3 regions of the Nocardia sp. NPDC055321 genome follow, and region 1 is predicted to be linked to each of the others. Evidence: riboswitches for the same ligand, from Rfam matches in the RefSeq annotation. Region 1 holds a riboswitch; each other region holds the start of a gene.
The links. Region 1 has a riboswitch for S-adenosylmethionine ahead of ACWIGI_RS40885 (ABC transporter substrate-binding protein). Riboswitches for the same ligand answer to the same signal wherever they lie in the genome.

Region 1 (9,337 bases):
AGGGCGCGCCGTACGAGCCGCGCACGGTGCGGGCGAAGTCGGAGCTGCGCGGTGCGGGCCGAACCGCGCTGCCGCTGGCCTTCTTCCGGCACGCGGACGGCCGCTGGCGGGCGAAGTGGCTGCATCTGCACCTGTCCGGCTCTCCAGAGTTCAACCGGGTGGAGTCGAACCAGCTGACGACGGCGACGCTGGCGCGGGCGGTGGTGGAGCGCCGCTACCTGACGGTCGCGTATCTGGTCGGTTTGCTCTCCGCGACAACCGAATCGGTCCTGTGGGACGGCGGTCCGATCACCGCGCCGGTGACCTTCATCGGTCTCGCCCGGCCGGATGGTCTGCCCGCCGGCTCGACGGTCGTCACACCGGAAAATCTGCGCGACCTGATTCCCGCCTGACTGCTACGTTGGTGCACGGCGAGGCCATGGGGGCGCTTCCTTCTAATACTCGTAGCCCCTCGTGGGACCGACTCCCAGCGTCACCGCTTTCCTCGCCGTACTCTGCCCCGGTCGTTCGCGACCGGGGCACAGCTGGCACGAAACCCGGTGCCGTGATCACACGCCGACTGCTACGGTGACTTCCGGCGAGGCCATGGTGATGCTTCCTTCTCAAGAAGGCCCTTCGGGGCTGGATTTCACTCCAGCGTCACCGCTTTCCTCCCGTTGACCCCCGATCCGCTGTGATTGGGGGTTTCGCGTTTGCCGCGTGAAAAACCCGGTGACTCCGCCCGGCGGGCTCTGCTAGCGTTGCCGGAGGCGAGGCCATGGGGATGCTTCCTTCTAAAATCTCTCTTCAAAAGAATCCAGCGTCTCCGCTCTCCTCGCCGCTCGCGCGGCCCCGACCTCGGTCGGGGCCGGCGCGCATACATCGCAACGTTTTTCGCACCGCACGGTGCGAGCCGGAAGGGAGCCGATCATGCGTGATATTCGTCCGCGCGTCGCCGCCCGTTCGCGGTTCGACGTGATCCTGGTGTCCTCGCCGGCTCGGTGCCGGCTGCGCGGCCGGTACTGAGTACCCGGCGTTCCCTCGCGACCCATCGCGTGCCCGTAGGGGCGCTGCGGTGTTTCGCGGTCGTGTGCGACCTCTGGACAGGTCGCCGCGACGGAGCCGGGCAATCGCGCTGTTTCGACACGAATCAGCACGAAGGGCCAAGACCTTGCGTACCAACACTTCTCGACAAACGATCGCCGCCGTGCGAAACCTCGGCATTCTCGCGCACGTGGACGCGGGCAAGACGACCGTCACCGAGCGAATGCTGTTCCTGGCGGGCGCGATTCACAAACGCGGCGAGGTGCACGACGGCACGACCGTCACCGATTTCGACGCCCAGGAGCGGGAGCGGGGCATCACCATCTTCGCGGCCGCGGTGGCGTGCGAATGGAACGCGCACCGGCTCACCGTGATCGACACCCCGGGACACGTCGACTTCTCCGACGAGGTCGAGCGTTCGCTGCGCGTGCTCGACGGTGCCGTCGCGGTGTTCGACGCCGTGGCGGGCGTGGAACCGCAGAGCGAGTCGGTGTGGCGGCGCGCGGATCGCTACGGCGTGCCCCGGATCGCGTTCGTCAACAAGATGGACCGGGCCGGTGCGGATTTCGACGCCGCCGTGGCGTCGATTCGGCGGCGGCTGCACCCGGCTCCGCTGGCGGTGCAGATGCCGATCGGCGCGGAGGACGGGTTCACCGGTGTGGTCGATCTGCTCCGCATGCGGGCGCTCGTCTGGACGGCGGGCACGCTGACCGAGACCGGGATCCCGCCCGCAGCGCTCGAGCGCGCGCTGGGACGCAGGCGTGCGCTGGAAGAGGCGGTGGCCGAGCGACATTCGGCGGCGCTCGACGAGCTCTACACCCCGGAGCTGGTCCGTGCGGTGCCGTCGCCGACCGGCGACGGTCAGGAACGACGCGCCGACCTCGGCGATGCGTTCGGCCACGTTCGGGAGGGCGTCGAAACCGCCGCGGCACTGTCCGATACGACCCTGATCGCGGCGCTGCGGGAGCTGACGCTGTCCGGTGAGGTGGTGCCGGTGCTCTGCGGGGCCGCCTACCGCGATATCGGGGTCGAACCGCTGCTGGACGCGATCGTGGACTTCCTGCCGTCGCCGCTGGACCGCCCGCCCGCCCGGGGTGAGTGGGAGTGCGGTGAGCCGAGCGAGTGCGTGATCGCTCCGAATCCGGACCATCACCTGGTGGCCCTGGTATTCAAGGTCCAGGGGGTGGGTTCGGCGCGGCGCACCTTCCTGCGGGTCTACGCGGGCACGCTCCGCAAGGGCGACGCGGTGTTCGATGTGCTCGGGAACCGTTCCGAGCGGATCGGGCGCATTCTGCGGGTGCAGGCCGATCGGCACGAGGAGGTCGACCGGGCCGTGGCCGGCGATATCGTCGCCGTGATCGGTCCCAAGTCGGCGCGTGCCGGGGCGACCCTCTGCGCGCCCGAGGCCCAGGGGCTGCTCGAGCCGCCGACGGTCACCGAGCCCGTGGTCTCGGTGGCGGTGGAGGCGAAGGTCTCCGCCGATACCGAGCGGCTGACGACGGCCCTGACCCGGCTGGTCGAGGAGGATCCGTCGCTGGTCGTGTGGGTCGATCCGGAGTCGGGGCAGACCCTGCTGTCCGGACTGGGGGAACTGCATCTGGAGGTGGCGGTGGAGAAGATTCGCCGTGATCGCGGTATCGCGGTCGCGGTGGGCCGTCCGCAGGTGGCGTACCGGGAGTCGGTGCTGCGCGGGGTGGCGGGGCTGCGGTACCGCCATGCCAAGCAGTCCGGTGGGCCCGGGCAGTTCGCCGATATCGTGCTCGATGTCGAACCGCTCGATCCCGCTGCGGATTTCGAGTTCGAGTCCACGGTGACCGGCGGCCGGGTGCCGCCCGAGTACGTGCGGGCGGTGGAAGCCGGCTGCCGCGACGCGCTGGTCGCGGGTCCGCTCGGCGGTCATCCGGTGATCGGCGTGCGGGTGCGGCTCACCGACGGCGCGACCCATCCGGTCGACTCCTCGGAGCGGGCGTTCCGCGTCGCCGCGCGGCAGGCGGTGCGGGAAGCGTTGCAGGCCGGCGTGCTTCAACTGCTGGAGCCGACGGTCGAGCTGACGGTCACCGCGCCCGAGGACGACATCGGCGCGGTGCTCGGCGATATCGCGGCCCGCCGCGGCCGGGTCACCGATTCGGTGGTGCACGGTGGCACGGTGGTCGTCACGGCGATCGCGCCGCTGGCCGAGATATTCGGCTATGCGACGCGACTGCGCAGCCGCACGCACGGCCGCGGCGCTTTCTCGACGCGGCCGCTGGGCTACGCGCCGGCAGGGTGATCGGTTGATGCCCAACGGGTTTCGCGCGTATAGGACGACCGATCGCGCTGACCCCGCGATCGGGACGCGCGGACCCGGCAGGTCGGCGGTGTGGCCGATGGGTGGCCGGTTCACGAACGAGTGAACCGGCCACCTGTCATCGGACAAATTCTCCGAATGTCTTTCCAGAAAACAACTTTTGCGTCTCCGAAGCGCTCCGCCCTACGGCGCTTTCACCAGAATCGCGCGCGTGTACAGCAGATCGAACCCGCGGTTCTGGGCGTTCTGCTGGGATTTGGATCCGGGCTGGGTGGTGATGACCGCGATCTCACAACCCGCGGCGGCGGCCATGGTGAGACGGTTGACGAGCAGCGTGGACTGAATGCCCTTGCGGCGGTGCGCGAGCAGGGTGGCCGCGCCGGTGAGCTGGGCGACGCCGTGCGAGATGCGCAGGCTGGCCGCGCCGGCGAGCTGCCCGTTGTACAGCGCGACATAGCGCTGGACCCCGGCCGCGCCGGTGAGGTCGCGCATGGCCCGGGCGATGATCTCGCGCGGGAACTCCTCGTGCGAGGCGACGCCCTGGGTGTCGGGCTGGGCGAATCCGTCGGCGATGATGTCCAGCCAGGTATCGAATTCGTCGTCGCCACTGGGCCTTACGGTGATCTCCGGCGGCGTGACGGCCGCGGCGACCCCGCGCAGATCGATGCCGAGCACATTCTCGAAGCCGGCGAGCCGGTAGCCGCGGCCGGTGAGCAGCTCCCCCACGGCCGGATCGGCCAGGTGCGCGAGTTCGACCTGCACCGGGGCTTCGCGCTCCGCGTAGAGCTTCTCGACGGCGTCGAGCTCGTCCGCGCTCGGCACCCCGCCGAAACCCAGTCCGGCCACCTTGTTCAGCGGCGATCCCGGTTCGGCGAAGGACGCCACCCCACCCGCGAGCGGCACCAGGAAGCCGCTGTCCGCGCCCGGTCGCGCCCGCGCCGCCGCGCTGCCCGCGCTGATCAGCTCGCTCTCCACCCCCTCGATGCGGGCGCCGAGCTCGACACTGCAGAACAGGGATCGCTGATCGTTGGGCATGGCCTCGAGCCTAGTTCGGGGCGGCAACCGAATTCCCGGCTTCGTCGCGGACCGGGCGAACCCCGGGATGCCCGGCCGGGGCCGCGGACGCCGCCGTTCGGTCGAACCGTAAGGTCGGAGGGTGGCCCCAGCAGAGCACCCCGCAGCCGGGTCCGGACTCGTCGTCGGGTTCGACCTGGATATGACGCTGATCGACTCGCGTCCGGGCATCGCCGCGGTGTGGGACGCGGTGGCCGCCGAGACCGGGGTGCGCATCGATTCGGAGCTGGCGGTGTCGAGGCTGGGACCGCCGCTGGCCATCGAGGCGGCCGAGTGGTTCCCGCCGGACCAGGTGCCGGGGGTCGTGGCCCGCTATCGCGAGCTGTACCCCGACCTCGCGATCACGCGCGCCGATCGGTTGCCGGGCGTGCTCGACGCGCTCACGGCGGTGCATCGCGCCGGTGGGCGCACCCTGGTCATCACGGCCAAGAAGGAATCGCTCGCGCGCCTGCATCTCGACCATCTCGGGTTGCCGGTGGACGACGTCGTGGGCGATGTCTGGGCCGAGGAGAAGGGGACGGCGCTGCGCGAGCATGGGGCTTCGGTCTACGTCGGCGATCATCTGGGCGATGTGCGCGGGGCGAAGGTCGCCGGGGCGCTGGCGGTCGCGGTGACCACCGGACCGTATACGGGCGAGGAGCTTTCGGCCGAGGGCGCGGACGTGGTGCTGGGCGATCTCACCGAGTTCCCGGCCTGGCTCGCCGCGCACCTGGCCGCGCGCAACTGAGCTCGCACGTGCCGGGCCGGACTCCGCGCCCCGGGACCGACTTCCTTTTGGCTTCAGGTTGATTCGAACGCTGTTGACGGAACGGACCCGTCACTAGCGTTGCGCGCACGGTCACGAGTATCAGCAGTGACGAGCCCCGGCTCGCTGATCGGCAACCCTCGCGCGGCGGTGGGGTGCCCCGGGTGACGACCAGGTGCTGCCCGCCGGGCAGCACAAGCGCGTTGTGGCCGGTGTGTGCCGGTGAGTTCAGAGGAATCAGATGAGTAAGCAATGGTCCGGGTCGCGTCGTCTCCGGGTAGTGGTGGGCATCGCATCGGCGGCCCTGGTGGCCGGGCTGGTATCGGCGTGCGGCGGTTCTTCCGAGAGTGACAGCGGCACCGTGTATTTCGGTGTGTCGGGGCCGAAGTCGGGCCCGTCGGCGGAGTACGGCCGGCTGTGGCAGCAGGGCTTCGATCTGGCCCTGGAGGAGGTCAACGCCGCGGGCGGGATCGACGGCAAGAAGGTCGAATTGAAGTGGGAGGATTCGCAATCCGACCCGAAGCAGACCGTGCCCATCGCGACCAAGTTCGTCGGTGACGAGTCCATCATCGCCGAGCTGGGCGACTTCTCGTCCCCGGCCTCGATCGCGGCGTCGCCGGTCTACAACCGCGGCAAGCTGGTGCAGTACGGCTTCACCAACTCCGCGGTGGACTTTACCAAGGCCGGCGACTACTCGTGGAGCCCGTCGATCACCCTGGACGTGTTCCAGGAGCGCAACGCCCAGTGGGTGTCCGCGAAGGCCAAGAAGGTTTCCGTGGTGTACCTCGAAACCGACTGGGGTAAGCAGGCTTTCAAGTTCTTCGAGCAGTCCGCCAAGGAGAAGGGCGTGGAGATCGTCTACTCCTCGCCGATTCTGCCGGACTCGCAGGACTTCCGCCCGGTGCTGATCAAGGGCCGGGACGCGAACCCGGAGGCGTTCGTGCACCTGGGTTACGGCCCGGACGGCGCGCTCATCGTCAAGCAGCTGCGCGACGTGGGATACGGCGGCCAGTTCTTCGGCGGCCAGAACACCCCGCAGTTCATCTCGCTGGCGGGCGCCGCGGCCGAGGGTGACATCGTGAACGGCGTCTTCACCGCCGCGGACACCAACCCCAAGGTCGTGGACTTCGTGCAGCGGTTCCGCGCCAAGTTCGACGTCGACCCGGGCGACTTCAACGTGTACGCCTACGACGCGATCAACGTGCTGGTGAAGGCGGCAAAGCACGGCGGCGCGACCCGCGAGGGCATCCTGAAGGGCCTGCGCGAGGTCAAGGACTTCGACGGAATCGGTTTGGGCACCTTCGCTTTCGATCAGCAGACCCGCCGGCCGAGCGGGGTCAAGCCGATCGAGCTGATCCTGAAGAACGGCGCCTTCGTGCCGACCGGCAACAAGTAACGCCATGTTCGACACGCTCATAGCGGGTCTGGTCCACGGCAATGCGTACGCGCTCATCGCCGTGGGCATCACCCTGATCTTCGGGGTCAGCAACGTCATCAATTTCGCGCACGGCGCGATCTTCGCGTTCGGGTCGGTGCTGGGCTGGTGGCTGATCGCCGAGCAGGGGCTGCCGCTGTGGCTCGCTCTCGTGCTGGTGGTGGGCGGCACGGCGCTGCTGGGTGTGGTGATCGACGTGCTCGCGGTGCGGCCGCTGCGCCGCGCCCCGGCCATCGCGGCGCTGCTGGCCACGGTCGCGGTGGGCCTGATTCTCGAGAACGTGGTGGCGCTGATCTTCGGCCCCGACACCCGGCCCTTCCCGCAGGTGTTGCCCACCAACAACTTTCAGGCGGGTGGCATCCGGTTCGGGACCTCGGACGTGGTCATGTTCGCCATCACCATCACGGTGATGGCGGGGTTGTGGAGCTTCCTGCGGTACAGCCGGTACGGGCTGGCCATTCGCGCCACCGCGCAGGATCCGGACGCCGCGGCGCAGATGGGGATCGGGGTCGGGCGGATCCAGTCGCTGGCCTTCGCCATCGCCTCGGGGCTGGGCGGGCTGGCGGGCATCTTCGTCGGGCTCTACAACTCCAACATCTCCCCGACGAGCGGCGGCATCGTCGGCATGACCGGGTTCGTGGCCGCCACCATCGGCGGGCTCGGCTCGATTCCCGGCGCGGTGGTCGGCGGTTTCGTCCTCGGTCTGGTGGAGGCGTTCGGCATCTACACCTTCGGGGACGGGTACCGCGATCTGATCACCTTCGGACTGCTGGTCGTCTTCCTGGTGCTGCGGCCGGGCGGGCTGCTCGCGCGCCCGCCCGCCATCGAATCCGAACCGCTGACCGGCACCTTCCTGGGGTCGGGCCGGCAGCTGCGGGTGCGGTGGTGGCACGCGCTCATCGCGTTCGCCGTTGCGGGACTGGTGATTCCGGCCGTATCCGACGACTACGGCATCTCGGTGGGCACCCAGATCCTGGCCTACGCGATCATCGCGGTATCCATGACGCTGGTCGCGGGTTCGGCGGGGCAGCTCGCCATCGGGCAGGCCGGGCCGATCGCGATCGGCGCGTACACCTCGGCGGTGCTGACGGTCTCGCACGGCTGGTCGTTCCTGCCCGCGATCGTCGTCGCGGGAATCCTGGCCGCGGTGGTGTCGTCGGTGCTGGCCGCGCCGCTGTGGCGGCTCGGCGGGCACTACGTCGCCATCGCCACGCTCGGGATCGGCATCGTGACGGTCGCGCTGATCCGCAACTGGGAGCCGGTGACGCGGGGCAGCTACGGCATCTTCGGTATTCCGGCGCCGGAGCTCTTCGGGTTCGAATTCACCACGCACACCGAGATCTTCCGGCTCGAGCTGGTGGTGCTGGCGATCACGCTGGCGGTGCTGCTCGCGGTGCAGCGGTCGCGGCTGGGAACGGCGATCCGGGCCATCGGCGCGGACGAGGTGGCGGCGCGGTCGGCGGGGGTGCCGGTGCGCGACTACAAGGCGCTGGCCTTCGCGATCGCCGCGTTCTTCTCCGGGATCGGCGGTGCGCTGCTGGCGCACCAGTACTCCTACATCGATCCGACCGTGTTCAACCTGCCGATGTCGCTGCTGGTGGTGACGATCCTGGTGCTCGGCGGCACGGCTTCGCCGTACGGCGCGGTCCTGGGCGCGGTGGTGCTGATCGGGGTGCCCGAGGCGCTGCGGCTGGCTCCCGAACTGCGCATCGTGCTCTACGGCGTGGTGCTGCTGCTGGTCGTGCGGTTCCGGCCGCAGGGCATTCTGGTGAGGAGGGAACGTGTCGAAGTCACCGTCTGAGACCGCATCCGGACCGCGTGGCGAGCCGGAGCCGGTCGGGCAGAGTGATCTGCCGGTCGGGCAGCGCGATGCGGCGGCCGGGCCGATCACCTCTGTAGCGGGGCCGAGCGACGCGGTGCTGTCGGTTCGGGGTCTGCGCCGGGCCTTCGGCGGCGTCCGAGCGGTCGACGGCCTGGACATCACCATCGCGCCCGGGGAGTTCGTGTCGATCATCGGGCCCAACGGCTCCGGTAAGTCGACCACGGTCAACCTCATCTCGGGGGTGCTGAAGCCTGACGCGGGCGAGATTCTGGTGCACGGCAGGCGTATTCGGCCCGGCAGGCCGGAGGCGGCGGCCAACGCGGGCATCGCGCGCACCTTCCAGAACGGGCGGGTGTTCGGCAACATGACGGTCCGCGAGAACGTGGACGTCGGCTTGCAGACCACCCTGCGCGCGTCCCGACCGCTGCGCGCACTGGCGGGAATTCCGCTGCTGCGCTGGGTATCCCTGCTCGCGGAGGTGGGGGTGGCGCTCGTGCCTACCCCGGCCGCGCGGGCCGAGCGCAGGGCGACCGCCGCGCGTATCGACGCCCAGCTGGCGCGATTCGGCGAGCGTCTCACCCCGCGCGCCGACAACTTCGCCTTCACCCTGTCCTACGCCAATCGCCGGCGCACCGAGATCGCGCGCGCCCTGGCCCTGGAACCGCGCCTGCTGCTGCTCGACGAGCCCGCGGCGGGCATGAACCAGACCGAGACCGCCGAAATCGGCAGGCAGCTGGCGGAATTGAAGGCGCGGGGCCAGACGGTACTGCTGGTCGAGCACAAGATGGATCTGGTGCACGACCTGTCCGACCGCGTGCTGGTGCTGGACGAGGGCCGGGTCATCGCCGAGGGCACACCGGACGAGGTGCTCGAGGATCCCCGGGTGATCGAGGCGTATCTGGGCAGGAGCCGCGGTGGCCGGCGTGCGGTCGCGGCCGACGTCAACTCCGG
Region 2 (9,337 bases), on a different contig from region 1:
CAGTTGACGAAATAGCGCGGGGCGTCCGGGTGCGCGAAGACGTAGTAGGCGAGATTGTTGTGCGCCGCGGCCTCGAACATGCCGATCGGCTCGGCCAGATCGCGCCAGGCCGGATTGGAGGCGAGCAGATCCAGCCAGCGCCCGAGCACGAACGCCGGGGTGGGGTGCAGCGCGTCGATGACCGCGCGCAGGGTCTCGGAGACCTCTTCCCCGGCCTGCCCGCTCTTGGGGCAGTGCGCCTTCTGTTCCATGCCCATGGCGAGCTTGCCGAAGTGGTGCCGTTCGACCTCGTCCAGTCGCAGCGCGTCCGAGAGCGCGCCCAGGACCGCCATGGAGGGATTGGTGTCGCGGCCCTGTTCCAGGCGGGCCAGATAGTCCGCGCTCACCCCGGCCAGGGCGGCGACCTCCTCGCGGCGCAGCCCTGGGGTGCGCCGGCGCCGGCCTGCGGGCAGGCCGACCTGTTCGGGCTGCAACTGGCCGCGGCGCGCGATGAGGAACTCGCCGAATTCGGATCTGGACACCCCACCATGGTGCCCTGTCCATGATCGGTCCGGGTGTCGTTATCCCCGCCCTGTGAGTACCAGGATCAAGAAGGTGTGGCTAACCGGACTGAGGTCCGCTTGACTGATCGTCATGACCACTTCCGAGCAGACCACCCTCGCACCCGGCGCCTGGGAACTGGACGCCCACCACTCCTCCGTGAACTTCACCGTCCGCCACCTGGGGATTTCCAAGGTACGCGGCCGCTTCAACCGCTTCGAGACCGGCTTCGTGGTCGACGAGTCCGGTAAGGCCGCCATCGAGGCGACCATCTACTTCGACTCCTTCGACACCGGCAACGAGACCCGCGACGCCCACGTGCGCAGCGCCGACATCCTGGATGTGGAGAATCTCTCCACCCTGGTCTTCCGTGTCCCGGCTCCCGTCGACCTGGCCGAGGAGTTCGAGGTCACCGGCGAGGCCACCATCGGCGGCATCACCAAGCCCGTCACCCTCGACGTGGAGTGGGGCGGCGTCGAGGTCTTCGCCGGCGACCAGAAGAAGCACGCCGGCTTCAGCGCGACCGGCACCATCAAGCGCAGCGACTTCAACGTCGCCCCCGGCCTCCCGGCCGCGATGCTCAGCGACAAGATCGCGATCGAGCTCGACATCCAGCTGGTCGAGCCCGCCGCGTAAACCCCGTCTGCTCGAAAAGCGAAGCGGCGGCGCCCTTTCGGGGCGCCGCCGCTCGGCGTTTCACGCGGAGCCGATCAGGCCCGCGGGGGAATCACTCCGCCCAGACGCTCTCGATCGGGGTGCCCGCGGTCGGCGGCGGGGTCGGGGTGCCCGCCGGGGTGCGCGAGAAGCGCGGGGCGGGCGCGTGCTGCACCACGCCCTCGATCTCGATCAGGCCGGTGCGGGCCTGGATGTGCGGGTTCTGCTCGGCCTCGGTGAAGGTGAGCACCGGGGTGGTGCAGGCGTCGGTGTGCTCGAAGATCGCCCACCACTCGTCGCGGGTCTTGGTCTTGAACTTGTCGGTGAACAGCTTGCGCAGCTGGTCCTGGCCGTTCGGATCGATCTGGTAGGGCAGGCCCTCCGGGTCGATCTCGAGGCCCTTCAGCAGCTCGGCGTAGAACTGGGGCTCGATACAGCCCACGGCCATGTACTTGCCGTCGGAGGTCTCGTAGGTGTCGTAGAAGGCCATGCCGGTGTCGAGCAGGTTGGTGCCCCGCTCGTCCGACCACAGGCCCATGCCCTTCATGCCCCAGATCATGTGCGAGAGCGCGAGCGAGCCGTCGATCATCGCGGAGTCGATGACCTGGCCCTTACCCGAGTTCTGCCGTTCCACCAGCGCGGCCAGGATGCCGAACACCAGGAACATCGACCCGCCGCCGAAGTCGCCGACCATGTTCAGCGGCGGCACCGGGCGCTCGCCCTTGCGGCCGATGGCGTTGAGCACGCCGGTCAGCGAGATGTAGTTGATGTCGTGCCCGGCGCGATCGGCCATCGGGCCGTACTGACCCCAGCCGGTCATGCGGCCGTAGACCAGGCGCGGGTTGCGCTCGAGGGCGACGTCCGGGCCCAGGCCCATGCGCTCGGTGACGCCGGGCCGGAAGCCCTCGATGAGCACGTCGGCCTTCTCGATGAGGCCGAGCACCTGCTCGATGTGCGCCGGATCCTTGAGGTTGGCCTCGACGATGGTCCGCCCGCGCCACTGCGGGCGCTCCATCTGACCGGGCAGCTGGTTCGGGCGCTGCACCCGCACCACGTCCGCACCGAGATCGGCCAGCAGCAGCGCCGCGTGCGGACCCGGGCCGATGCCGGCCAATTCGACTACGCGGACACCCGCGAGCGGGCCCTGCTTGGCGGTGGATGGTGTGCTCACGCCCTACCTCGGTTCATCGTCGATCCCTGTGCGCACCGGCTCTGGCCGCACGTGTTGACAGTATGACAATAGCCGCGAGGGCTCCCGTGGTGAGTGCCGCCACAATTGCGCCCCGACGCTATTCACCCAGGTCGTCCGGTTACTTCGCCGACTTCGCCCGGACAGGGACGCCCCCGCTGGGCGACAATGCGGGTAACCACGAGCCTGGAGGACCGTAAGTTGAGCGCAATGGGTGAGGTGCTGGTCGGCCTCGCGATTCTGATCGGCCTGCTGGGGGTCATCGTGCCGATCCTGCCCGGGGTGATTCTCATCCTGGCGGCGATTCTGGTGTGGGCCGTCATGACCGGGGGAGCGTCGGCCTGGATCGTGTTCGCGGTCTGCACAACGTTTCTCGTCATCAGCGGCATCATCAAGTACACCTGGCCGGGCGCGAAACTACGCGAGGCCGGGGTGCCCAGCCGCTCGCTGATCCTGGGCGCGGTTCTCGGCATCATCGGATTCTTCGTGGTGCCGGTGGTCGGGTTGTTCCTGGGATTCGTTGTCGGCGTCTATGTTTCGGAGCTGCAGCGGTTGCGCGAGCAGCAGCCGGCCTGGCAGTCGACGGTGCACGCGCTCAAGGGCGTCGGGCTCTCGATGCTGGTGGAACTGTTCGGCGCGCTGCTGGCGGCGGGCATCTGGGTGGTCGCCGCCGTCGCGATCTGAGCCGGCGCCGGACAGGGACGCGGGAATCCGCCGGTGCGCGAACCGAATTCGGTCAGCGCTCGATCCGGCGGAACGGAATCGTGTCCGGCGGAGGCGGTTTCGGCAGTTCGGAGCGGTGCAGTCGCAGCGTCGGCGCGTCCGGTCCGTGCCGCGGCCGGGCCGGCGCGGGCGGGACGACGGGCCGCTGTTTGGCGGGCAGCCGGTAGAAGGCGCGCGCGTTGTCCTCGAGCACCCGGTGCAGATCACCGCCGACGGTCTCGGCGATGACGTCGATATCGGTGTTGCGGAACGGGCGACCGGCCCGCGCGCCCGGCAGATCGGAGCCGAACATCAGGGCCTCGGGACTGACCGCGTGGATCTTGCGCAGCGCCGAGGCCACGTCCATCGAGACCCGCCCGAAGCCGGACGCCTTCACCTTGGCGCCCCGATCGACCAGGTTCAGCAGGTACGGCAGGCATTCGTCGGACATGCCCATGTGGTCGATCGAGAGCCGGGGCAGCTTGGTGATGACCGGCTCCAGCGAGCCGAGCATGGAACCGTCGATGTACAGCTCCACGTGCCAGCCCACGAGGTCGTAGGCGCGCAGCGCGAGCATGGTGAGCCCGACGATGTCCCCGCCCGCGCGCTTGAGGTTGAACCGCAGCGCCCGCACCCCCGCGCGGTCGAGATCCACGATCTCGGCGTCGGTGGCGTCCACGTCCAGATTGGTCACCCCGACCCAGCCCGCGCCCAGTTCGGCGAGGGCTGCCCGGAGATAGCTCTGATCGGTGCCCTGGAAGGACCCGCTGACCACCGCACCGCCGTCGATATCGAAGCGCGACATGCGCCGCCGATAGTCGGCGATGGTGTAGGGGTCGGGTAGGTAGCCTTCGTTCTCGATCAGCGGAAACCGCGGATCGATGATGTGGACATGGGCATCGAACACTTGATCAGCATGCCTCGAGACGGTGACAAGTGCGTAAGACCTTGTCCACCTGGCGGATTCGGCCAGGTCAGGCGGTCAGGAAACGGTTGATCAGGAAACCTTGTCCGGCTCGCTGGCCCGCAGCATGTCCTCGCGCTCGACGACCTTCACGCGCTCGCGGCCCTCGGGCTCGCCCAGGGCGCGCTCGTGCGCGTCCAGGCGGTACCAGCCGGCCCAGGTGGTGAAGGGGATGCCCTTGCCCTCGAGGAACTCGGTGACGGCTTCGAGCTCGGGCTTCGGGGCCGGGACGAAGTTCGCGACGTCGTCCAGCAGGCAGGCGATGGTCTCGTTGGCGTCGCCCTTGGTGTGGCCGATGAGGCCGACCGGGCCGCGCTTGATCCAGCCGGTGACGTAGGTCTGCGGCACGTAGCGCTCGGCGCCGTCGGCGTCCTCGTTGCCCAGCACGCGACCGGCCTCGTTGGGCACGGTGCCCGCCTGGTCGTCGAAGGGCAGCGAGGGGATGTTCTGCGACAGGTAGCCCACGGCCCGGTAGATCGCGGTGACGTCGAAGTCCTTGAACTCGCCCGTGCCCTTGACGTTGCCGGTGCCGTCGAGGGCGGTGCGCTCGGTGCGCAGGCCGATGACCTTGCCGTCGGCGTCGCCCAGGATCTCGGCGGGGTTCTCGAAGAAGTGCAGGAAGAGCTTGTGCGGGCGGTTGCCCACGTCGCGGATGGCCCACTGCTCGAGGGTGTTGCAGATCATGTCGACCTGCTTGGAGTGGCGGCGAGCCGCTTCCGAACCCTCGTCGTAGTCGATGTCCTCGGGATCGACGATGACCTCGATGGTCGGGGAGTGGTCCAGCTCGCGGAGCTCGAGCGGGGTGAACTTGGCCTGCGCGGGACCGCGGCGTCCGAAGACGTGGACCTCGACGGCCTTGTTCTCCTTGAGACCGTCGTAGACGTTCGGCGGGATCTCGGTCGGCAGCAGTTCGTCGCCGGTCTTGGCGAGCACGCGCGCGACGTCGAGGGCGACGTTGCCGACGCCCAGGACCGCGACCTTCTCCGCGTGCAGCGGCCATTCGCGGGGCACGTCCGGGTGGCCGTCGTACCAGGAGACGAAGTCGGCCGCGCCGAAGCTGCCGTCCAGGTCGATGCCCGGGATCTCGAGCGCGCGGTCGGCGTTGGCGCCGGTGGAGAAGATGACCGCGTCGTAGAACGTGCGCAGGTCTTCCAGGGTGATGTCGACGCCGTAGTCGATGTTGCCGAGCAGGCGGACCTGCGGCTTGTCCAGGACCTTGTGCAGGGCGGTGATGATGCCCTTGATGCGCGGGTGATCGGGCGCGACGCCGTAGCGGATCAGACCGAACGGCGCGGGCATGCGCTCGTACAGGTCGATGCTCACCCCGTCGAAACCGGCGGGGGTATCGGACTTCATCAGCGCGTCGGCGGCGTAGATTCCGGCCGGGCCCGCGCCCACGATCGCAATGCGAAGCGGGCGGGTCGCTGCATCGGTTCCCGCAAGCTGTTCGGTCATTCTTCGCGCACCCTTTGGTCGAAAACTATCTTGCCGTCAAGTCTCAGCCGTCGTTCTTAGCTTAGGCTAAGTTGACGCCCTGGCTTCGAGTGAACCACCCTACGGGCCCCGAAGCTGCAGCGTTGCTGCTCTGTACTGCGATTCCCGGCCTCGCGGGGGAATTGTGCCGATTCTATCGGTGGTATGGACCACCCCCCGCGCCGGTGCGGTCAACTGTGGGCATGCTCTCCCCGGGCGCGGTCCGGTGTCGCCGCCGGGACACCCGCCCCGAGCAGGCATGATCAAGGTCATGAGCGAGGACGCGGACCAGCCCGAACGTATCGATCAGCGTGAGTCCAGAACCATGCTGCCGTTCCTGATCGCCATCGGCGTCACGGTCGTGGTGATCATCGGCATCGTGGTCTCGGCCCTGCTGTCGCCGGCTGAGAAGAATGTCACAGACAAGGATCGGCTGGCGAAGTCCGCGCGCAACTTCATCGAATCCCGCAGCGGCACCGACGCGCTGGATCCGTCGACCGCGTGCCCGGGCTTCGACGAACAGCGCTCGCCGCTGCGGACCGAGACGGGCGAAAAGGCCGGGAAGTCAACGCTTGTCAAGCTGACCGACCCGAATGTCCAGGGCGACCGCGCCACCGCGCAGGTGACCTGGCGCGCCGACGACCGCGATTCCACCTCGACCTGGACTTTCACCAAGACCGATGGGGCGTGGCTGGTGTGCAATTCCTGACCGCCCGCACGGTTTGACAGTGAGGCCCCATGTCGGTCAATCTCAACCCAGGTCATGAGTATCAGCGCCAAGCCCCGGCTGGCTGGTCGGCAACCCTCCTCCGCGGTGGGGTGCTCCGGGTGACGACCTGGCCGCGCATCGGGCAACGGTGCGGCAAGTGCGGATTCACAGGAGGTTCGAAGTGAGCTACGCGGGTGACATCACGCCGAAGCAGGCGTGGGAACTGTTGCGCGACAATCCGGATGCGGTGCTGGTCGATGTGCGCACCGAAGCCGAATGGCGTTTCGTCGGCGTCCCCGACACCAGCGGCATCGGCCGCCCGACGGCGTTGATCGAATGGGTCGACACCAGCGGCGCGCGCAATGCCCGGTTCGTCGATCAGCTCCGCGAGGTGCTGGCCGACCGGGCCGCGGACTCGGACGCGCCGGTGATCTTCATCTGTCGCTCCGGGCAGCGTTCCATCGGCGCGGCGACCGCCGCGACCGCGCTCGGGCTCGCTCCGTCGTTCAATGTGCTCGAGGGTTTCGAGGGCGCGCTCGACGCGCAGGGACACCGCGGCGTCGAAGGCTGGCGCGCGGACGGACTTCCGTGGAGGCAGTCATGATCACCGGTGGCGCGTTCGACAAGCCGCTGCCCGAGGGCGTCGGCCCCGCCACGCTCAGTGTGCGAGGTGGCCTGCGGCGCTCGGGTTTCGAGGAGACCTCCGAGGCGCTGTACCTGTCCTCCGGTTTCGTCTACGAGAGCGCCGAGGCCGCCGAGGCGTCCTTCACCGGCGACATCGAGCACTTCGTGTACTCGCGCTACGGCAACCCGACGGTCGCCATGTTCGAGGACAGGCTGGCCCTGATCGACGGCGCCGAAGCGGCTTTCGCGACCGCCAGTGGCATGTCCGCGGTGTTCACCGCGCTGGCCGCGCTGCTGGGCAACGGTGACCGGCTGGTCGCCGCGCGCAGCCTGTTCGGCTCGTGCTTCGTGGTGGCCAACGAGATCCTGCCGCGCTGGGGCGTGGAGACCGTCTTCGTGGACGGCGAGGATCTGGACCAGTGGACCGAGGCGCTGTCGGTGCCCACCCAGGCCGTGTTCTTCGAGACCCCGTCCAACCCGATGCAGTCCCTGGTGGACGTGCGCGCGGTGGTCGATCTGGCGCACGCCGCCGGCGCGAAGGTGGTGCTGGACAACGTCTTCGCGACCCCGCTGCTGCAGCGCGGCTTCGATCTCGGCGCCGACGTGCTCGTCTACTCGGGCACCAAGCACATCGACGGGCAGGGCCGCGTGCTCGGCGGCGCGATCCTGGGCTCGCACGAGTACATCGACGGCCCGGTGAAAAACCTTATGCGCCATACCGGTCCGGCGCTGAGCCCGTTCAACGCCTGGACGCTGCTCAAGGGTCTCGAGACCATGCCGCTGCGGGTGCGCCAGTCCAACGACTCGGCGCTGCGCATCGCGCAGTTCCTGGAACAGCATCCGGCCGTGGCGTGGGTGAAGTACCCGTTCCTGACCTCGCACCCGCAGTACGACCTGGCCCGGGCGCAGATGTCCGGCGGCGGCACCGTGGTGACCTTCGAGTTGACCGCGCCCGAGGCCGAGGCCAAGAAGCGGGCGTTCGAGGTGCTCAACGGGCTGCGGATCATCGACATCTCGAACAACCTCGGTGACGCCAAGACCCTGATCACGCATCCGGCGACGACGACGCATCGGGCCATGGGCCCGGAGGGCCGCGCGGCCATCGGCATCACCGACGGGGTGGTGCGCATCTCGATCGGGCTGGAGGACGTCGAGGATCTGATCGCGGATCTGGATCGCGCGCTGAGCTGATCCCGCTCGAGTAGTAGGCAAGAGGGCCGGAACCGTCAGGTTCCGGCCCTCTTGTCGTTTCCGGGCCGCTCTCCCGGTGTTTCCCGAGTTCCGGGGTCGTCCACGGTCCAAGTATTGACAGCATACTGTCAAATATGACAGGATACTGTCATGACCACGAAGACAGTGCACCTGGCCGTTTACGACACCTTCGCCGATTGGGAGGTCGGGCACGCCACCGCGCACATCAACCGCACGCTGTGGCACCGCGAGCCCGGCGCCTGGCAGATCCGCACGGTCGGTCCGACCACCGACCCGGTGACCTCCATGGGCGGACTGCGCGTCACGCCCGACCTCGCGCTCGCGGATCTGACCCCGGCCGAGAGCGAGATGCTGATCCTGCCCGGTTCGGAGACCTGGGAGCGCGGTGACCTGGCGGCCTTCGGCGCGAAGGCGCGCGAGTTCCTGGCGGCGGGCGTGCCGGTCGCGGCCATCTGCGGCGCGACCTGGGGCATGGCGGTCGAAGGGCTGCTGGACGAGCGCAAGCACACCAGCAACGCGGCGGAATACCTTGCCATGACCGAGTATTCGGGCGGCAAGGGCTTCGTCTACGAGCCGGCCGTCATCGACGCCGACCTCATCACCGCGAGCGGCATCACCCCGGTCGACTTCGCGCACGCCATCTTCGCGCGGCTCGGCCTGTTCGAACCGCATGTGCTCGAGGCCTGGCATCGGCTCTACGGCCACAATGATCCGGCCGGCTTCTTCGCGCTGGCCGACTACGAGGAGAGCCGCGCGGCGGCCGCCACCACCTAGGGGAGACCCTCCGTACGACGGGAACAGCAATGACGCGCTCCGAACAGGAACTGTTCAGTACGGCGGCCATCACCTCGTTCAAGCTCAACGGCCAATTCCTCGCCATCGCCGAGGAATTGGCCGCCCCGGCGGGGCTCACCGCCGCCTGGTGGCAGGTGCTCGGCGCGGTGCTGCCGGATCCGCTGCCGGTGGCGGGCATCGCGCGCGCGATGGGCATCACGCGCCAGAGCGTGCAGCGGATAGCGGATCTGCTGGTGGACAAGGGTTTCGCCGAATACCGGCCGAACCCGCTGCACCGGCGGGCCAAACTCGTGGCCATCACCCCGGCCGGTCACGAGGCGGTGCGCCGGATTCACCCGCAGCACGCCGACATCTCCGCGCGGATGGCCGCGCACCTGGGGGCCGAGCGTTTCGCCGAGATCGTCGACGCGCTCACCACGCTGTCGGCGGCACTGGACGCGCTCGACGCCGAACGGCCGGTCGCGACGAGCTAGGG
Region 3 (9,337 bases), on a different contig from region 1:
GGACGCGCCCGCGCTGCCCGGGATGAGCGCGCTGGAACTGGCGGCGGCGGACGTGTGGGCCACCGGGGTCTCGCCCGGCAGTTATCCCACCGAGTTCCTGCGCGAGCGGCTCGACGCGCTCGGCGTGGTGCCCGCCGATCAGCTGCTCGGGGTGCGGGACGGCACCCGGGTGCTGGTCGGCGGCGCGGTCACGCACCGGCAGCGGCCCGCCACCGCGGCCGGTGTCACCTTCCTGAATCTTGAGGACGAGACCGGGATGGTGAACGTGGTCTGCTCGGTGGGGTTGTGGGCGCGCTATCGCCGGCTCGTGCAGACCGCGCCCGCGCTGCTCGTGCGGGGGCGGGTGCAGAACGCCGAGGGCGCGGTCACTGTGGTGGCCGATCACGTGCAGCGGATGGATCTGCGCATCGAGGCGCGCTCGCGCGACTTCCGCTGACAGCGAACGCGTGTCACGGTGCGGATGGGCTCGTCGTCATCCCGGTGTTGGCATCCGTACCACCGCATCGAGGAGCACATCGTGAGCATCGAACTCGTCAACCCCGCCGAACTGCACGACCCGACCGGCTTCGGCTACAGCCATATCGCCCGTGTGAGTGGTGAATTGGTGTTCATCGCGGGTCAGTACGACTCCGACGCGCAGGGGCACACCGGCGATACCGATTTCGCCACCCAGGTGAGCAATGCCTTCGCCAATCTCGGAAAGGCTTTGCGCGCGGTAGGTCTCGACTACGCCGACGTGGCGCAACTGCGTACCTTCATCGTCGACCACGACCTGGACAAGCTGACCGTACTCGGGAAGAAGATCGCCGAGATCTGGGGTGATCGCCCGCCCGCGCAGACCCTGGCGGGCGTGGCCGCCCTGGCCCTGCCGGGGATGAAGTTCGAGGTGGACGCCACCGCCGTCCGTTCCTGACCCGCGCGCCCGCCGGCCCGGACCACCCGCGAGAATCGAGCGGTTCCCTCGGATCTCGCAAAGGAGCGCCGCCATGCCCACCGTGGTCCGGGCCGTCATCAAACCCAACAGCAAGAAGGGTCCCCTGGTGGAAGCCCTCCCCGACGGGACGCTCCAGCTCTACGTCCGGGCCCCCGCCGTCGAGGGCAAGGCGAACCGGGCGGCCATCGAGCTGCTGGCCGCCCACTACGGCGTCCCCAAGACCGCCGTCCGCCTGGCCGCCGGGGCCACCTCCCGCTTCAAACGGTTCGAAGTCGACGACTGAGCGGCGAACTCGGCGAAGGAGCGGGACTTCGATGTGCGGCGCCGCCTACGCACGGTGGCGCCGCGCTCGATCCGGAACCGGGTCGAACAGCGCGGCGTGCTCGGCGACCCAGTCCCGGTAGGTGCGCATCGGCCGGCCGATCAGTTCCGGGACCGTGGGGCGCTGCTCGGCGGTCCAGCGGGTGAGCTCGTCGAAGTGAACGCCGTACTCCTGGAGTGCGAACAGGGTCACGTCGATACCGTCGTCCGGCCACCCGCGTGCGCGCCAGGCGGCGCGGCTCTCCCGCGGAGTCAGCTCCACGGCGGTGATGTCCCGCCCGAGCACGTCGGCGATGTCCCGCACCCGGGATCGTGTACTCACCGGAAATCCCACCGCCTCCAACAGCATTCCCTCGTACCCGTCGCGGCACAGCGCCGCGGCCGCCACCGCCGCCAGATCGCGTTCGTGGATGAAGGGGTAGTGCCCCGTCCCGAGAAACGCTTCCCGCACGGTGTTCTCGGCCGCGATGGTCTCCGCCCAGTCCGAACCCGTTGCCGGATAGGTTCCTTCGAGCACCGACCCCATCACCGCCGACGGCCGGATGTGGGTCCACGCCATGCCCGACGCCTCGACCGCCCGCTCGATGGCGAGCCAGAACCACGTCTCGGGCGGATACGCCGCCTCGTGCTCGGCCCCGTGCGAGGACAGCAGCACGATTCGCCCGACCCCCGCCTCCCACGCCCCGGCGAGCACCCGCCCCACGGTCGCGGCCCGCGCCCCGGCGAGAAAAACGGCGTCGACCCCGTCGAATATCCCCGGTGCCGGCTCCGGCCGCGTGATCGACCCCTCGACCACTTCCACCGCGTCCGGCCACTCCCCGAGCTGCCCCGCCTCGGCCACGACCCGCACCCGCACCCCGGCGTCGAGCAGCTCCCGGGCCAGCCACCGCCCCACGATCCCGGTGGGGCTGCACCCCGCGCTCTTGTCCCCGGCTCCGACGGTCACCAATGTAATTCCGCGCACGACAATTCCTCCGGCTACATCAACGGAGATCTTGCGCCTGCGACGAGGTTGCGGATCCGAACCCCCGCCACCCTACCGCGCCACCACGTTCCACGGCGACGCCCCGAGCGGAACCGACGTGCGGGCGCCGGAGCTAGTACTCCAGTTCGGACCAGGGGATGTGGATCGGGAAGGGGAAGTCGAAGTCGATGCCGTCGGTGTCGGCGGGGAACCATTCGCCGGCGAGGATGTAGTTGCTCGTGTGCAGGGGGCGCACGCCCTCCGGGAGTACCGCCGGCGCGGTCTGCAGGCCGAAGGCACGGACCCTCGCGACGGCGCTGGCCTCCGTGGCCAGCTGGACTTCCCAGTACCAGGGGATTCCCGCGCTCGCGTAGCGGCTCTTCTTCGCCTCGACATCGGACTGAGTGTTGGAGGGGGACAGCACTTCTCCCACCAGCAACGCGTCGGATGCGCGCACTTCCTGGTAGGGGTGATCGAGACAACGATGGACAAGGAAATCCGGGGTCAGGTAGTTGGACTTCCCAGTTTGTCCCAGGAAGACATTCGTCTCGGTCGTTGCCTTCCAGCACTGCTCCGGCTGATGCGCCATCGCGTCGCGCGCACACGTCCTCAGGCCGCTCCACATCAGGTTGGTGAAAGTCTGATGCTCGGCGGGACCGCGTCGTAGCCACACCACGCGTCCGTCCCACAGTTCGATCTGCTCGGCGATCTCCTCCGGAAGTCGCTCGAGTTCTTCCCAGGTCATGAATTCCGGCAGTTCCGGTTGCGCATGCGGGATGGCCACGTCATCAGGGTAATCAGGCATCTCCGCAGCCTCCCGGGGTTTACGCGCTGGGGACGGTTTCGTCCTGATTATCGCGCGGCCGTTCCGCCAGTAGACCGCTCACCTCGCCGAATGTCACTACACCGCGCCCGGGAAGCCCTGTTGGCGCCAGGCCTCGTACACCGCGACGGCGGCGGCGTTCGAGAGGTTCATCGAGCGGCGGCCGGGCAGCATCGGGATCCGGAGCTGGGCGGTGACCCGGGGGTCGGACAGGACCTCCGGGGGGAGGCCGGTCGGCTCGGGGCCGAACAGGAGGGCGTCGCCGTCGGCGTAGGTGATGTCGGTGTTGCGGGTCGTGGCGGCGGCGGTGAAGGCGAAGACGCGGGCGGGGGCTATGGAATCCCATGCGGCGGCCAGGTTCTGGTGCACGGTCACCGAGGCGAGGTCGTGGTAGTCCAGGCCCGCCCGGCGTAGCTTGGGCTCGGATAGGTCGAAGCCCAGGGGTTCGATCAGGTGCAACTGGCAGCCCGTCCCGGCGGCGAGCCGGATGGCGTTGCCGGTGTTGGGCGGGATGCGCGGGGAGAAGAACACAAGATGGAACACGCCCACCAGCATCGCAGAGCAAGAGAACCGTACTGTTCGCGGCCGGTGCGTGCGCGTGGCGGCGGGGAAGCCCGATGCGAGCGGTCCGGCTAAGCTTCCGGGCGTGAGTGCAGCCCATGCCGCCCCGGAGAGCCGCAGCAGCCGTATCGGACAGGCGCTGCGGGACAACCTGCCCATGGTGCTGATCGCACTGGTGCTGGTGGTGGCCGTGGTCTTCCTGGCCTGGGACCGGTGGCGCCGCGGAACCTTCTTCTTCGGCGGCGCGACACTGCTCGCGGCTGCCTTCCGGCTACTGCTGCCGACCGAGCGCGTGGGGCTGTTGGCGGTGCGCAGCAAACCTTTCGACGTGACGTGGCTGGCGGTGCTCGGCTGCGCCATCATCGTGCTGGCGGCGACCATCAACAGCCTCGGTGTCACCTAGCCTTGCGGGTACCACGAGTCATGTCTGTTTCGTACGAATTATCCTGACGCACTGTCGGTTTCGTTAGGGTGACGGCTCCGTAACCCCGGTACCAATTACGGGACGAAGTCGCGTCGTCCACGTAATGTATAGGCATGACAGCGACCTTCGATGACATGGATCTGCGGGATCTGGTCGGCCTGCTCTCGCTCGAGGAACAGCGCGAACTACGTCCCGCGGTACTCCGCGTCCTGCACCGTTTGCCCGCCCAAGAAGTACTGCGCCGAGAACTCGGCCGCCGCCTCACCGAGGTCTGAGCCTCGACACAGCAATCCCCCGGCAGCAGCGCTCCCGGGGGATCATTTGTTTTGAGCTTCGGTACCGCAACTAACGGCGTGCGGCCCGGGCCAGCTCCATGGTCTGCACCATGAGTTTGCCCACCGCTTCGGTCTCGGTGAGGAATCCGTCGTGCCCGTCCCGGGAACGCACGATCTCCAGCCCCTTGCAGCCGGGTAGGAGATCCGCCAGTTCCTGCTGGGTTCGCAACGGATACAACCGATCCGAGTCCACGCCGCCGACCACGCACGGCACCGTGATCGCGCCCAGCGCCGCCTCGATGCCGCCGCGGCCGCGGCCGATGTCGTGCCGGTTCATGGCCTCGGTCAGCAGGACGTAGGTGGCGGGATCGAACCGCGAGATGAGCTTGTCCGCCTGGTACTCCAGGTAGCTCTGCACCGCGTAACGCCCACCGTCCCAGGGGTTCTCGTCGCCCTGGGCATGGTTCTCGAAGCGGTGGTCGAGCTCGGCCTCGGTCCGGTAGGTCAGGTGCGCGATCCGGCGCGCGATGCCCATGCCGGACATCGGCGCGGTCCCGGTGCCGTGATACGCCCCGCCCTGCCAGTTCGGATCGGACCGGATGGCCGCGATCTGGGTGGTCTGGGTGCCGATCTGATCGGCGGTGGCACGCGCGCCCACCGCCAGCACCAGGGCCGACCCGACCCGCTCGGGATAGCCGGCCATCCACTCCAGCACGCGCATGCCGCCCATCGACCCGCCGACCACCGATGCCAGCCGGTAGATGCCGAGCAGATCGAGCAGCTGCGCCTCCGCGGTCACCTGATCGCGAATGCTGATCTCGGGAAAGCGTGCGCCCCAGGGCTTTCCGTCCGCGGCGAGGGACGCTGGTCCGGTGCTGCCCTTGCAGCCGCCCAGGACGTTGGTGGCGATGACACACCATTCGCGGGTGTCCACCGCCGCGCCCTCGCCGACGATGCCGTCCCACCAGCCGGGCTGGGCGTGCTGCACGTTGGCGGGGCCGACCACATGTGAATCGCCGGTGAGGGCGTGCTCGACGAGGATGACGTTATCCGCGTTCGCCGAGAGTTCGCCCCACCGCTGCACCGCCAGGCTCACGTCGGGGATGACAGCGCCGTTCTCGAGCCGGACCTCCCCGATCGCAATGGTGCAGAGCGTCCCGTCGGGCGGCGGCAGCAAGAGATCCGCCGCTGGACGAGAGGTGCTCGATTCAATGCTCACTATCAGCTCGCTGCCGCAATCAGTCCCGCGCGCAAATCCGCCAGGATGTCGTCGATACCTTCGATACCCACGGCCAAACGCACCAGACCAGGGGTGACGCCGGACGCGAGCTGCTCCTCGGGAGTCAGCTGGGAGTGGGTGGTCGAAGCCGGATGAATCACGAGCGAGCGCACATCCCCGATGTTAGCGACATGGCTGTGCAGCACCAGCGCGTCCACGAACTTCTTGCCCGCATCGACACCACCGGCCAGCTCGAACGAGACGATCGCGCCGACGCCCTTCGGTGCCAGCTGTTTGCCGCGCTCGAACCAGGGGGAGTTGGGCAGACCGGCGTAGTACACCGACTCCACCGCGTCCTGCCCGCTCAGGAATTCCGCCACCGCCTGGGCGTTGGCCACGTGCCGCTCCACCCGCAGGCTCAGCGTCTCGATGCCCTGGCTGATCAGGAAGGCGTTGAACGGCGATACCGCCGCGCCGAGGTCGCGCAGCAGCTGCACGCGCGCCTTGAGCGCGTACGCCGGTGCGCCCAGGTCGGCGAAGACCACGCCGTGGTAGCTGGGGTCCGCGGTGGTGAAGCCCGGGAACCGCGGCTTGCCGTCGGCGTCGGTCACGGTCCAGTCGAAGGTGCCGCCGTCCACGATCACGCCCGCGACCGCGGAGCCGTGCCCGCCCAGGTACTTGGTCGCCGAGTGCACGACGATGTCCGCGCCGTGCTTCAGCGGCTGGATCAGGTACGGGGTGGCGACGGTGTTGTCCACGATCAGCGGAACGCCGGCCGCGTGCGCCACGCCCGCGATGCCCTCGATGTCGAAGATCGAGCTGCTCGGATTGGCGACGGTCTCACCGTAGAACGCCTTGGTGTTGGGGCGGACGGCCGCTTCCCACTGGGCCAGGTCGTCCGGATCCTCGACGAAGCTGACCTCGATGCCGAGCTTGGGCAGCGAGTAGTGGAAGAGGTTGTACGTGCCGCCGTACAGGTGCGGGCTGGACACGATGTGGTCGCCGGCCTCGGCGACGTTCAGGATCGCGTAGGTCTCCGCGGCCTGGCCCGACGACACCAGCAGCGCCGCCACGCCGCCCTCGAGGGCGGCCACGCGCTGCTCCACCGCGTCCTGGGTGGGGTTCATGATGCGGGTGTAGATGTTGCCCGGCTCGGCCAGGCCGAACAGTGCCGCGGCGTGATCGGTGTCGCGGAAGGCGTACGAGGTCGTCTGGTAGATCGGCAGGGCGCGTGCGCCCGTGGCCGGATCGGGGGCCTGCCCGGCGTGCACCTGCTTGGTCTCGAAGGACCAGTTCGCGGGATCGAGGTTGGCAGCGGGCGCGGTCGAGTCACTCATGATTACTGCTCCAGGAAGAATCGCCGTATACGGCGGAAGGCTTGGGTTATCGGAAGGCGAATTGGCTTCGACAACAACACATCTCGGTGCCTCCTACAGTGCGCTTGCGCTCGGCCTTCGAGCGCCCGGTCTTCACCCGGAGCACCCCACCGCAGCTGGAGGGTTGCCGATCAGCGAGCCGGGGCTTGGCGCTGATGCTCTTGACCTGTTTCGGGATTCTAACGGTGCTCGGCCGCGATGTCGGCAATGGGGTTACCCACAGTCGGAACGGCGCAAATACGGACGAACTCGTGATAGGCGGTGACCACCGCGTCGGCCATGGCGCGCGCGGAGTCGGCGAGCACGCCCTCGAAACTGCCGAGCTCGGCCTCGCACTCCACGCCCGCGCGCATGATGGCGTGCCAGGTGCCGGTGATCAGCCGCACCGGCAGTGCGTCCGGGTCGGTGCCGAGCCGCTCGCCGAGCACGGTCGAGGTCTCGCGCATCTTGTAGTCCGCGGCGTCGAGACTGCGGGCGCGCACGGCGGGGGAGTGCCTGATGATGTTCTGCATCTGCTGGAACCAGCGGAACGGCAGCGGTTCGTCGCGGTCGATGATGCCCTCGATCATCTCCAGGTAGCTGTTCAGTAGCGCCTGCAGCTCGTTCCCGGTGATCGGCTGGCGGCGCAGGTTGTCCGCCAGCGTGCCGCCGAAGTCCTCGATCGGCGCGATGACGATGTCTTCCTTGCTGTCGAAATACCTGTTCACCGTGCGCGGGGAGACGTCGGCGGCGTCGGCGATCTGTTCCACGGTGGTGGTGTCGAAGCCGTGCTCGTCGCACAGGCGCAGCGCCACGTCGATGACCCGGGTACGGGTCTGCTGCTTCTTGCGCTCGCGCAGGCCGGTGCGGGCGGTCGGCGATGACGGCTCGAACATGCCCCGATGGTAGCGCGGACCGGAGAAATCATGTCCATGGACGCCAACTGTCGCAGTCGGACATTTTTCTCTTGACGCCAATTGTCTGGGAGTGCCACGATGAGCTCGGCTGTTCGGAGCAAACGAGGAGTAGGCATGACCGGCGGGACGGCAACGCTCGAACCTGACGAAATATCAAGTGAGACAAAAAATTCCGCACGATGGTGGGCTCTCGGCGTCATCGCCGTCGCGCAGCTGATCGTGGTGCTCGACGCCACCATCGTCACGATTTCGCTGCCCTTCGCCCAGCAGGACCTGGGCATCAGCGACGGCAACAAGCAGTGGGTCCTGACCGCGTACACGCTGATCTTCGGCGGACTGCTGCTGCTCGGCGGGCGGCTGGCGGACTACCTCGGCCGCCGGCGCGTCTTCATCGCCGGCCTGGTCGGTTTCGCACTGGCCTCCGCACTGGCCGGGCTCGCGCAGAACGGCGCACAGCTGTTCGCCGGACGTGGTCTGCAGGGCGCGTTCGCGGCGCTGCTCGCCCCGGCGGCGCTGTCCCTGGTGTCGGTGACCTTCACCGAGGCCAAGGAGCGAGCCAAGGCGTTCGGCGTCTTCGCCGGGGTCTCGGCGGGCGGCGCGGCCATCGGCCTCATCGCGGGCGGCGCGCTGACCGAGTACGCCAGCTGGCGCTGGTGCCTGCTGGTGAACACCCCGATCGCGTTGCTCGCCGTGCTGGGCGCGCTCGCCTTCGTGGTCCGGGACGTACCGGCCCCGCGGACCGGCGGATACGACCTGCCGGGCGCGATCACCTGCACCCTCGGCCTGATCGCGGTGGTGTACGGCTTCAGCCGCGCCGCCGAGGACGGCTGGCTGGCCGTCTCGACCCTCGGGCTGCTCGCCGGCGGCGCGGTGCTGCTGGCGCTGTTCGTCGTCATCGAATATCGCAGCTCGAATCCGCTGCTGCCGCTGCGTATTCCGGGTGAGATCAACCGCGGCGGGTCGTTCCTCGTGGCGCTGCTGGTGCCGATCGCCATGTTCGCCATGTTCCTGAACCTGAGCTTCTACATGCAGATGACCCTGGGGTACTCCGCGCTGAAGACCGGTTTCGCGTTCATGCCGTTCCCACTGGGCATCACCATCTCCGCGGGCATCACCAGCGTGCTGCTGCCCAAGCTCGGGCCGCGCCCGCTCATGCTGGCCGGTGCTGTGCTCGGGGCGGCCGGGCTCGTCTACATGGCGCAACTGGACTTCGGTTCCAGCTACGCCGCGCTCGTGCTGCCCGCGATGACGCTGATCGCGCTCGGCATGGGCCCACTGTTCGTCTGCATGCAGACCACCGCGCTGCACCAGGTCGACGACGAGGATTCCGGTGTGGCCAGTGCGCTGCTCAACGCCGCGCAGCAGGTCGGCGGGTCCATCGGCGTCGCGCTGCTCACCACGATCGCGGTGCAGGCCGCGGAGCGGTACGCCACCGACAATCCGACGGTCGACAACCTGGCGGCACGGGCCGCGATCCACAGCTACGACGTGGCCTTCTATTTGGGCGCGGTGTTCTTCGTGATCGCGATCCCGGTGATCGCCTT

Region 2: it holds a riboswitch for S-adenosylmethionine, as region 1 does, so the genes downstream of both, ACWIGI_RS23170 (rhodanese-like domain-containing protein) here and ACWIGI_RS40885 (ABC transporter substrate-binding protein) in region 1, are expected to answer to the same signal.
Region 3: it holds a riboswitch for S-adenosylmethionine, as region 1 does, so the genes downstream of both, ACWIGI_RS12165 (bifunctional o-acetylhomoserine/o-acetylserine sulfhydrylase) here and ACWIGI_RS40885 (ABC transporter substrate-binding protein) in region 1, are expected to answer to the same signal.

Annotation. Positions count from the first base shown of each region.
Region 1 covers NZ_JBSHMS010000054.1:4,518-13,854, forward strand. Annotated here, with positions in the region: gene ACWIGI_RS40865 (hypothetical protein) at 1-392, shown strand, start outside; gene ACWIGI_RS40870 (elongation factor G) at 1,187-3,292, shown strand; gene ACWIGI_RS40875 (GNAT family N-acetyltransferase) at 3,494-4,324, opposite strand; gene ACWIGI_RS40880 (HAD family hydrolase) at 4,467-5,111, shown strand; SAM riboswitch class IV at 5,221-5,336, shown strand; gene ACWIGI_RS40885 (ABC transporter substrate-binding protein) at 5,371-6,525, shown strand; gene ACWIGI_RS40890 (ABC transporter permease) at 6,530-8,365, shown strand; gene ACWIGI_RS40895 (ABC transporter ATP-binding protein) at 8,346-9,337, shown strand, end outside.
Region 2 covers NZ_JBSHMS010000014.1:149,271-158,607, forward strand. Annotated here, with positions in the region: gene ACWIGI_RS23135 (helix-turn-helix transcriptional regulator) at 1-521, opposite strand, end outside; gene ACWIGI_RS23140 (YceI family protein) at 634-1,176, shown strand; gene ACWIGI_RS23145 (CaiB/BaiF CoA transferase family protein) at 1,268-2,365, opposite strand; gene ACWIGI_RS23150 (DUF456 domain-containing protein) at 2,594-3,067, shown strand; gene ACWIGI_RS23155 (amidohydrolase family protein) at 3,120-3,992, opposite strand; gene ACWIGI_RS23160 (FAD-dependent oxidoreductase) at 4,083-5,504, opposite strand; gene ACWIGI_RS23165 (Rv0361 family membrane protein) at 5,794-6,231, shown strand; SAM riboswitch class IV at 6,282-6,397, shown strand; gene ACWIGI_RS23170 (rhodanese-like domain-containing protein) at 6,413-6,835, shown strand; gene ACWIGI_RS23175 (O-succinylhomoserine sulfhydrylase) at 6,832-8,046, shown strand; gene ACWIGI_RS23180 (type 1 glutamine amidotransferase family protein) at 8,197-8,841, shown strand; gene ACWIGI_RS23185 (MarR family winged helix-turn-helix transcriptional regulator) at 8,871-9,335, shown strand.
Region 3 covers NZ_JBSHMS010000006.1:193,387-202,723, forward strand. Annotated here, with positions in the region: gene ACWIGI_RS12120 (error-prone DNA polymerase) at 1-436, shown strand, start outside; gene ACWIGI_RS12125 (RidA family protein) at 518-913, shown strand; gene ACWIGI_RS12130 (DUF167 domain-containing protein) at 987-1,217, shown strand; gene ACWIGI_RS12135 (SDR family oxidoreductase) at 1,263-2,219, opposite strand; gene ACWIGI_RS12140 (Uma2 family endonuclease) at 2,353-2,964, opposite strand; gene ACWIGI_RS12145 (tRNA (cytidine(34)-2'-O)-methyltransferase) at 3,121-3,585, opposite strand; gene ACWIGI_RS12150 (DUF3017 domain-containing protein) at 3,761-4,006, shown strand; gene ACWIGI_RS12155 (hypothetical protein) at 4,141-4,302, shown strand; gene metX (homoserine O-acetyltransferase MetX) at 4,373-5,521, opposite strand; gene ACWIGI_RS12165 (bifunctional o-acetylhomoserine/o-acetylserine sulfhydrylase) at 5,524-6,858, opposite strand; SAM riboswitch class IV at 6,954-7,064, opposite strand; gene ACWIGI_RS12170 (TetR/AcrR family transcriptional regulator) at 7,077-7,772, opposite strand; gene ACWIGI_RS12175 (MFS transporter) at 7,908-9,337, shown strand, end outside.